3 regions of the Bradyrhizobium sp. Leaf396 genome follow, and region 3 is predicted to be linked to each of the others. Evidence: riboswitches for the same ligand, from Rfam matches in the RefSeq annotation. Region 3 holds a riboswitch; each other region holds the start of a gene.

Region 1 (3,275 bases), on a different contig from region 3:
ATTGCTTCACGCCGATCTCGATCTGTTTTCCGGTGGCGAGGTCGAAATTCCTGTTGGCGGACGAGAGCGAGATGATCCCCCCGACCGGATCGACCGCGGTGGAATACTGGCCATAGAAGGCAAGATCCTTGACGGGCGTATAGACCGCACCCGCGCGCCAGGTGGTCGATGAGAACGATTTTTCGAAACTGTTGGCGGGTACCCGATAGTCGGTGCGCGTGACCGTCGGCTCATCCTGACGGATGCCGGCAATCAGGGAGAGCTGCTCGGTGACCGACAGCCTGTTCTCGGCAAACAGCGCGTACTGGTTGGTCACGCTGCCGAAGCCGGGAGTCGTAGGGTTCGGGCTGTTGAACACGCCTGGAACGACGTCGTACGGGTTGACGGCTGACGAGCCGCCATAGGGCGAATTGTTGGTATGGGTGAAATTGATGCTGTTGACGTCAAAGCCTGCCAGGAACTCGTTGGCCATCCCGAGGACATGTCCGCGGAACTTCGCATCCATGCGATTGCCGACCTGCTGCTGGTCGTGAAAAATCTCGATGTAGTCGCTGCGGTCGATGAGGCCGGTGGCGGGGTTATAGACGTAGCTCTCGACATTCTTCCAGTGACGCTTGGAATTCAAATAGTAGAGCGTGTTGTGGACCGAAACTCCATCGGCGACCTGCCAGTCGGTCTTCACCTGATTCCAGCTGTCCTGGTAGCGGATGTGGCTGTCGCTGACGTTGTAGTTCTTGAAGCGTAGCGAATCTTCGAGCCTGCCGTTGATCAGCGGCGTACCGAAATAACGTGACGGGTGGCGGTCGCCGTAATCCGTGGACAGCGTCCAGGTGACGTCCTCGTTCTGCTTGACCTGAACCACGGCATGAAGCGCGACGTTCGAGGTGTCGTCGCGATCGATCCAGCCGTCCGACATGTTGCCGGTGGCGGTGATGCGATAGGCGACGTCCTTGTTGATCGGACCGCCGCTGTCGACGGCAATTCGCCGTGTCATGTTGCTGTCCAGCGAGATCTCGGCCTGGTTGCGAGGGATCCACGACGGCAGTTTCGACACGATGTTGATGGCGCCGCCGACCGCACCCGCGCCATACATCACCGACGCAGGGCCGCGCAGCACCTCGATACGCTCGGTCGACCATGTGTCGAACGGAAAGGTCACCGTGCCGGCGCCGATATAGAGCTGAGTGCCGTCATAGAGCGTCATGACGGAGCCCAGGCCCGTGAAGCCGCGGGTATTGAACGAGACGCCGCCATTGCCCGGCGCCGGGCTCGCCGTGAAACCGGTGGCGTTCTGCGTCACCGCGTCGAGGATGTTCTGCTGGCCGCGCTCGGAAATGGTTTCAGCGGAGATCACCTCCACACTGGCCGGGGTCTGCAGCCGCGTCAGGCCGAGGCGGCTGCCGGCCGTGCTTGCGCCGGTGAGGTTGAGCGTCGGTGCGGCGAACACGGGACCGGTCGGTGCGGCAACCTGAGTGCCAGTTCTGGCGGCCATGTCACGCTGCTGGCGTGAATGCGCGGCACGAGCAGCAGCAGAACTGCGTCGGGTGCTGCGGGCATTCGGCGGCGTTGCTGGCGGCTGCACCACCACGGGGTCGAGCGTCTGGACCCGCTCTGCGGAGCCCTGTGCCCAGCCATCGGTCGATACCACAAGGCAGGAGATTGCAGCTGAACGGAGCAATGCGCGGCGACGCCGTAGGAAGACGCTTGTACGGGAGGTCATCAATAAGACTCGCGATAACGTGGCACGTCACCGCGAACGCAGCTTGGCCGCTGCCTCAAGAGGTCGGCAGCTCAACACTCACCAGGACACCCCGCCCAATGTGCTCGCGTGTGACCACGACTGACGGCAGGTCTCCTGGCTCGCGGGTCGTTGCCTGTCGCCGCCTTCCCAAGCCCGCAGGCTCAGTGGCAATTTGGCGAAGGCTCACCGCTTACAGTTGCGGGGGCAGCCACGGCCTGGGGGGTCATCCCCCGCACCGTATTCCCTATTGTCTCCCGAAGGAGAACCGTCGCGATCACATTAGTTTTATATGCAAGACACTGTCAACTGGAAGGCTGCGCCGTGCTTCAAATAACACAGCCAGCTGCGAAAGCCTCTCCTTAAATCTATTCTAGATGACATCGCGACATGCCTTCGGTCACTCATCTAGCAGTAACGACTAACAGTACATTTTCGGGGGCGAGGGTGAGATCATTTGGAGTGACGGCATCTCGTGCGGCTTTGTTGAGCGCGGCGAGTACTGCAATCCTTCTTCTTGAATGGCCGTCAATAGCATTGGCGCAACAGCAAACATTGCCGCCAGTAACCGTGGATGCGCCAAAGCCGGCGGTAAGGCCGGCGCAGCCAGCCCGCAGAGCCGCGCGTGTCGGAGCGACCCGTCGCCCCGCCATCGCTGCACAACGGTCGGCCGCTCCTCCAGAAGCCGGGTCAAGGGGCGTGGGCTCCGAGCGAGCCAATGGCCCCGTTAACGGAATTGTTGCACGGCAGAGTGCAACCGGAACTAAGACGGACACGCCTATTCTTGAAACGCCTCAATCGATCAATGTCGTGCCACGGCAGCAGATCGAGCTCCAAGGGGCGCAGAATGTGGGCGAGGCAATTCGGTATGTGTCGGGCACGCAAGGCCAGTTGTACGGCGCAGCGTCGGTATTCGACACGGAGGTCAGGGTTCGGGGCTTCATCGCACCGCGCTATCTCGACGGCCTGCGTCTGCCCTACGACTCGACCATTCAGTTCGCTCAACCTCGCACAGAGCCATGGGGACTCGAGCGAATCGAAATTCTCAAGGGACCGTCTTCCGGAATCTACGGCCAAGCTTCCCCCGGGGGCATTCTCAATATGGTGAGCAAGCGTCCCACCATCGAACAGCGTAACGAGGTTGAGGTACAAACCGGCAGCTTCAATCGAATTCAGGGAGCCTTCGATTTCTCCGGTCCGATCGACCAGAATCGCGAGTTTCTCTATCGCATCGTGGGCCTGGCGCGCGACAGCGATACGTTTGTCGACATGAACAAGGAGCAGCGCTATTTCCTCGCGCCGAGCTTCACCTGGCAGCCGACCACCGATACCAGCTTGACGGTGCTGGCCAGCGCACAGCGGGACCGCCTCGACGGCCAAGTCCACCAGTATCTGCCGGCCTACGGCACGCTTTTACCGAATCCGAACGGCCGCATTCCGGTCAGCACCTACACTGGCGAACCCGGGTTCGACAAAATCGGATTTGACCAGGCCGTGATCGGCTATGAGTTCAAGCATCGCTTCAATGAAGCGCTCG
Region 2 (3,275 bases), on a different contig from region 3:
GCCGCGATGGGTGGTCGGACCGGTGGAGACGGCTTCGACCGCGGGATTGCCGTTGCCGATCGCCTGCTGATAGGTCATGGCGAGCCGGCCGAGGCCGACACTGATGGCCTCGTCGGTCTCGCCGTAATAATTGCGCACTGGGCTCTTGATGATCCAGCGATAGGCCTGTGTCTGCGCGACGAGCCGGCCGTAGGCCGAAGCTGCGAAGAACTGCGGATCGAAATAGTCGGGACGGAGCAGCTTGTGCAGGTCCGTCGGCACGGCGGCGGCGTCGTAGGGTTCACGCAAATAAGCCTTGCGTGCCACGTCGTAATAGGCATCCGCGATCAGCGAGCGGGCCAGCCCGGGCACGCCATAATAGTTTTCGAACGAGAACGCCGACAGGATGAACAGCGAGTTGACCCAGCTCGCATCGTTCTTGCGGGGAAAATTGAGAAAGCCGTTCAGCGCCACGAATACGTCGACCGGCGCGCTGGCGGTCGCCGCGGCGTCAACCTTGATGCCGGCTTGCTCGAGCTTCTCCAGCATCGCCATGGTGACGAATCCGCCCTGCGACCAGCCGGCGAGAAACAGCTTGGTCGTGGCGAGTTTGAGATGATCCAACACGGCGCGGCTGGCCACGAGCATGTCGTAGGTCGCCTGCTGGTGGCTTCCCTTCACCATGTAGCCTTCCGTCTCTGCCGACGTGCCCATCCCGAAATAGTCGGCTCCGATCACGACATATCCCTGCCCCGCGAACTGCGCGATCATCAGCTGGGTTTCGGGTGACTGGTCGGGAAATGAAGGCACCTGCTGCTTGCCGTAGACCGTGCCGTGCTCGTAGGACAACAGCGGAAACGACGTGGCCTGTCCTTCCGGGATCGCAATCAGTCCGGATGCGACCGTCGGCTTGTTGCCGCGCTCGGGCACCACCGACGAATAGGTCACGCGATAGAGCCGGACGGGATTGCGCGCCGGACTGTAGGTTACGGTGATACCGGCGAAGGCGGGCGTATCGGCTTGCAAAATCCTGTTCAGCCGATCGACATCCCAGCGCGCAATGAACTGATACTGTATCGCAGCAGACAATCTGACGGGCTCACCATCCTGTGCCGCCGCCGGCCAAATGGTGATGACGTGAAGCAGAACGAGAAGGAAGAAGCGCGGGAGCAATGCCATGCAGGGACCCATTGAGAGAGGATGGGCCGGTCCTAGACAATTTGCGTTGAGATTGTGTTTCGCAACGCCTTGTGCCGTTGGGAATCCGCCGGTTTCGCCGTACGCAGGCTATCGGCTTCGCCAAGAGGCTTCGCCGGATATGGGCGCCGTCCGCCCTCGCGATCCGAGCGCGCTCTCGCCTTGCACGCAACAAACCGCCGTCAATGCCGCCGCGTCCACCGCGACCAAGCCAGCGCTCGTGACGACGTACGACCGCCCCCTTGGCCGAATACGCTGGATCCGAATTAGGTAGAATGGAATAATGTTCGGGGGGAGAGTTGAGAGCGGATTCGTGTTTCGCCCGACACCGCCCGGTGGACGATCCGTGCGTCGCCGATGAAGGTGCGACGCGCTGAACCGTGTCGGGAACAGCCAGTTGACAGCCCTTTGAAAATAAAACTAGGGTGACTGCGACGGTTCTCCTTCGGGAGATCAATAGGGAATACGGTGCGGGATTTCCCCAACGCCGTGGCTGCCCCCGCAACTGTAAGCGGCGAGCCTTCGCCAAACGCCACTGAGCTCGCGAGCTTGGGAAGGCGGCGCAAGGCAGCGACCCGCGAGCCAGGAGACCTGCCGTCAGTCGTGGTCACACGCGAGCACATTGGGCGGGGTGTCCTGGTGAGTGTTGAGCTGCCTTGCTCTTGAGGCAGCGGCCAAGCTGCGTTCGCGGTGACGTGCCACGTTATCGCGAGTCCATTGATGACCTCCCGCACAATATTTGCGCCACGACATCGGCGGGCGTTGCTCTGTTTAGCGGCTTTCTCCTGCCTCATGGTTTCGACCGATGGCTGGGCACAATCCGCAGGCCCGGCCCAGACGCTCGATCCGGTCGTGGTGGCACCATCGGCGAAGCCACCGAATGTCAGGAGTACCCGACGCAGCGAGGCTGCGCGTCTCGCGCGCTCACGACAACAGCGAAACCTGGCTGCCGCCGAAACGCGTGCTCCGACAGCCAGCCCGGCGGGATCGGCATTCGCCGCACCGACGCTCAATCTCACCGGCGCGAGCACGGCCGGCAGCCGGCTGGGCCTGACGCGATTGCAGACGCCGGCCAGCGTGGAGGTGATTTCGGCCGAGACGCTTTCCGAACGCGGCCAGCAGAACGTTCTCGACGCGGTGACGCAGAACGCCACCGGCTTCACTGCGAGCCCGGCACCGGGCAATGGCGGCGTCTCCTTCAACACCCGCGGCTTCACGGGCCTTGGCTCCGTCATGACGCTCTATGACGGCACACAGCTCTATATCGGCGCGGGAACGGTGACCTTTCCGTTCGACACATGGTCGACCGAGCGCATCGAGGTGCTACGCGGCCCTGCGTCGGTGATGTACGGCGCAGGTGCGGTCGGCGGCGCCATCAACATTGTTTCGAAACTGCCCTTGTGGGTCCCTCGCAACGAGGCGGAGGTCTCGCTGGACAGCAACATGACGCGGCGGATTGCCGTGGACAGCGGCGGTCCCGTGAGCAAGAACGTCGCCTATCGGATCACCGCCATCGGCAACATGTCGGACGGCTGGGTCGATCGCGACAACACATCAAACGTTGCACTTCATGCCGCGGTCCAGGTCCGGCAGAACGAAGACGTCACCTGGACGCTGTCCACGGACTACGGTGATCGCCATCCATCGCGGTACTTCGGCACGCCGTTGATCAACGGCAAGCTCGAAGAAGCGCTTCGCTTCAAGAACTACAACGTCAGCGACAGCCACATCCGCTACCAGGATAGCTGGAACCAGGTGAAGACCGACTGGCAAGCCGCCGACGGCATCTCGATCCAGAACACTCTCTACTACTTGAACTCCAAGCGGCACTGGAAGGACGTCGAAAGCTACGCCTACAACCCTGCCACCGGCCTGATCGACCGAGCCAGCTATATCGAGATCTTTCACGATCAGCAGCAGGTCGGCAATCGCATGGATACGAAATTCCGCGGGCATGTGCTTGGCATGGCCAACGAATTCCTGGCGGGCTTCGACGTCAACAGCATCAATTTCACGCACACCAACAACTCTCCTTATGGCGGCGCTTCGTCCGTCAACCCCTACGTCTTTAGCCCAGGCTCGTTCAGCAGTCCGAACGC
Region 3 (3,275 bases):
GCGGGCGGAGGCCGGTCAGCCTGATCTCCTGATCTTCGGCGAGATGGGCATCGGCAACACCACGACCTCTGCGGCGATTGCGGCGAGCCTGCTTGCGGTGAGCGCCGAGGAGATCGCGGGCAGCGGGACCGGCGTCGATGCGGCCGGTCGCGCGCGCAAGGCGCGGGTGATCGATGCAGCAATTGCACGCCACGGGCTCGCGGGAGGCTCGGCCGAGGAGATCCTGTGCGCCGTCGGCGGCCTGGAGATCGCAGCGATCGCAGGCGCGACCATTGCGGCTGCGCAAGCCCGCATTCCTGTATTGATCGACGGCTTCATCGTATCCGTCGCAGCGCTGGCGGCGGCGCGCCTCAATCCGTCATGCCAGCCGTTCCTGTTGCCGTCGCACCAATCGGCGGAGCAGGGACATCGGCTGGTGCTGCGCGCCCTGAACGTGCAGCCGCTGATCAGCCTCGATCTCAGGCTGGGCGAGGGATCGGGTGCGGCCATCGCGTTGCCGCTGGTCCGCTCGGCCTGCGCACTTCACAACGATATGGCGACGTTCGCGCAGGCCAACGTGCCTGACAGGCCTAGCTGACCTGCTGATTGACGCAGACGACGCGCCAGCCGCGTGCGAGCCGGTCGATCCGGGTGAGCGACAACGGATCGATCACGAAGCGCAGCGCGGCGTCCGGTGTGAGATCGAGCGCGATGCACAGCACCGCGCGGATCGTGCCGGAATGCACGACCAGCGTTGCGGAGCCTGCGTCAATCCTTGCCAGGCCTGACCGGACGCGCGCGACTTGATCCGCAAAGCTCTCGCCGTTGGGCGGCCGCCCGCGCGCCGGGTCGCGCCAGAACCGCGCGTAAGTCTCGCCACCGCTCGCCGCGAGTTCGTCATGCCGATGGCCGGTCCAGTCGCCGAAATCCTGCTCGCGGAACTCGCTGACCAGCGCCGGTTCGAGTCCCAGTGCGCGCGCCGTCTCGACCGTGCGTCGCGACGGGCTGGCATAGCTGGTGCCGTCCCGCGGCAAGCGGTGTCGCAGCGCCGCCAACTTTGCGTGGTCGCCGAGATCGGCCCGCGCATCGGCAGCATGGATCGTCCCGGCCAGGCCCTCGACGACCGCATGCCGTATCAGCCAGAGGAAGGTCTCGCCTTCCATGCTCATCTCCAAAGAAGTTGGTCGCCGTGGCAATAGCGTCGCATGCGATACATTGCCTCTGTCTTGATGGTCATCCTAGATGCTCGCGACGGTTTTCCCGAGAGGGAATGAAAAGGGAATGCGGTGCCTTGTCCCCAATGCCGCGGCCGCCCCGCAACTGTGAGCGGAGAATCCTTCGTCACAAGCCGGTGGGTCCTCGTTCCGGGACGGCGACGAAGCGGTGATGATCCGCGAGCCGGGAGACCTGCCGTCATCCGCGGTCGCACGTGAAGATGTCGGTCGGGGTCTCCTGAAAGGCCACAGCGGGGTGGGGTGAGATCCCCCGAGCGAAGGTCGGTTAGTGGCATACCATTTGCAAGCCAATGGGCTCTGGCTTCACCCGCTCTTGGCCAAAAGTTGGCCGGCATCACGTCACGACTGGGAGGACTTCATGGATCGCAGGACCGTATTGAAGGGGCTGGCCGGCGCAGGCGGTCTCGCATTGACCGGCCTCTCGGCACCGGCGATCGCGCAAGGCGCATCCGCCCGGACCTTGCGCTTCGTCCCGCAGGCCAATCTTGCCAATTTCGACCCGATCTGGGGCACGCAATATGTTGTGCGCAATGCGGCCGCGATGGTCTGGGACACGCTCTACGGCATCGATTCCTCGCTCCAGCCGCAGCGCCAGATGGTGGAATCCGAGGAGGTGACGGACGACGGCACGACGTGGACCTTCAAGCTGCGTCCCGGGCTCAAGTTTCATGACGGCGAGCCGGTGCTGAGCAAGGATGTTGTCGCGAGCCTCAGTCGCTGGGCGGCCCGCGATCCGATGGGGCTGATGATCAAGGCTCTGCAGCAGGAACTCACCGCCGTCGACGACCGCACTTTCAAATGGGTCCTGAAGCAGCCCTTCCCGAAGATGCTTTACGCGCTGGCGAAGAACAACTCGCCGTGCTCGTTCATCATGCCCGAGCGCATCGCGCAGACCGATCCATTCAAGCAGATCACCGAATATGTCGGCTCCGGGCCGATGAAGTTCGCCAAGGGCGAGTGGGTGCCGGGCGCGAAGGCGGTGTTCGAGAAGTTCACCGACTATGTGCCGCGGCAGGAGAAGGCATCCTGGCTCGCGGGCGGCAAGCAGATCCTGGTCGATCGCGTGGAATGGATCGTGATGCCGGACCCGGCCACGGCGGCCGCCGCCTTGCAGAACGGCGAAGTCGATTGGTGGGAAAGCCCGATCGCCGATCTTGTGCCGGTCCTGAAGAAGAACAAGAACATCAGCGTCGATATCGGCGATCCTCTCGGCAATATCGGCTCGTTCCGCATGAACCATCTGTTCGCACCCTTCAACGACGTGCGGGCGCGGCGTGCGGTTCTGATGGCGCTCAGCCAGGAAGACTACATGCGTGCCATCGTCGGCGACGACACTGCGCTCTGGAAGCCGCTGCCCGGCTTTTTCACGCCGGGTACGCCGCTGTACAGCGAAGCGGGTGGCGAGATACTGAAGGGCAAGCGCGACTTCGATGCCGCCAAGAAGCTGCTCGCCGAGAGCGGCTATTCCGGGCAGCCGGTGACGTGCCTCGTGGCGCAGGACCAGCCGATCACCAAGGCGCAGGGCGACGTGACCGCCGACCTCCTCAAGAAGATCGGCATGAACGTCGACTTCGTCGCCACCGATTGGGGCACGGTCGGCTCCCGCCGCGCGCAGAAGACGCCGCCAGGTCAGGGCGGCTGGAACATGTTCCACACCTGGCATGCGGGCGCCGACTGCATCAATCCGGCGCCGTACACCGCCATTCGCGCCAACGGCGACAAGGCCTGGTTCGGATGGCCGAACAGCCCCGGCACCGAGAAGGAGGTCGCATCATGGTTCGAGGCCAAGAACCTCGACGAGGAGAAGGCTGCCATCGGTCGTCTCAACAAGGCGGCGCTCGATGACGTCGTCTACGCGCCGACGGGCTTCTTCCTGAGCTACACCGCGTGGCGCAAGAACGTCTCCGGCATCGCCAAGGGGCCGCTGCCGTTCTTCTGGGGCGTGTCGAAGTCCGCATGACCGTGCGCTGAAGCCAGATGCTCTCCTACATCCTCCGCCGCATCGTCGCGACCCTGCCGGTGATGGCGATCGTTGCGCTGTTCGTGTTCAGCCTGCTCTAC

What was found. A riboswitch is a leader RNA that binds a small molecule or an ion and turns the genes downstream of it on or off. The one in region 3 is predicted to bind cobalamin.
Region 1: it holds a riboswitch for cobalamin, as region 3 does, so the genes downstream of both, ASG57_RS20210 (TonB-dependent receptor) here and ASG57_RS27640 (ABC transporter substrate-binding protein) in region 3, are expected to answer to the same signal.
Region 2: it holds a riboswitch for cobalamin, as region 3 does, so the genes downstream of both, ASG57_RS17190 (TonB-dependent receptor) here and ASG57_RS27640 (ABC transporter substrate-binding protein) in region 3, are expected to answer to the same signal.

What each region holds. Positions count from the first base shown of each region.
Region 1 is NZ_LMQJ01000023.1:9,280-12,554, forward strand. It holds gene ASG57_RS20210 (TonB-dependent receptor) at 1-1,492, opposite strand, end outside; cobalamin riboswitch at 1,829-2,026, opposite strand; gene ASG57_RS20215 (TonB-dependent siderophore receptor) at 2,201-3,275, shown strand, end outside.
Region 2 is NZ_LMQJ01000015.1:99,560-102,834, forward strand. It holds gene ASG57_RS17185 (alpha/beta hydrolase family protein) at 1-1,158, opposite strand, end outside; cobalamin riboswitch at 1,595-1,789, shown strand; gene ASG57_RS17190 (TonB-dependent receptor) at 1,969-3,275, shown strand, end outside.
Region 3 is NZ_LMQJ01000045.1:37,743-41,017, reverse strand. It holds gene cobT (nicotinate-nucleotide--dimethylbenzimidazole phosphoribosyltransferase) at 1-577, shown strand, start outside; gene ASG57_RS27645 (histidine phosphatase family protein) at 570-1,142, opposite strand; cobalamin riboswitch at 1,215-1,408, shown strand; gene ASG57_RS27640 (ABC transporter substrate-binding protein) at 1,573-3,174, shown strand; gene ASG57_RS27635 (ABC transporter permease) at 3,192-3,275, shown strand, end outside.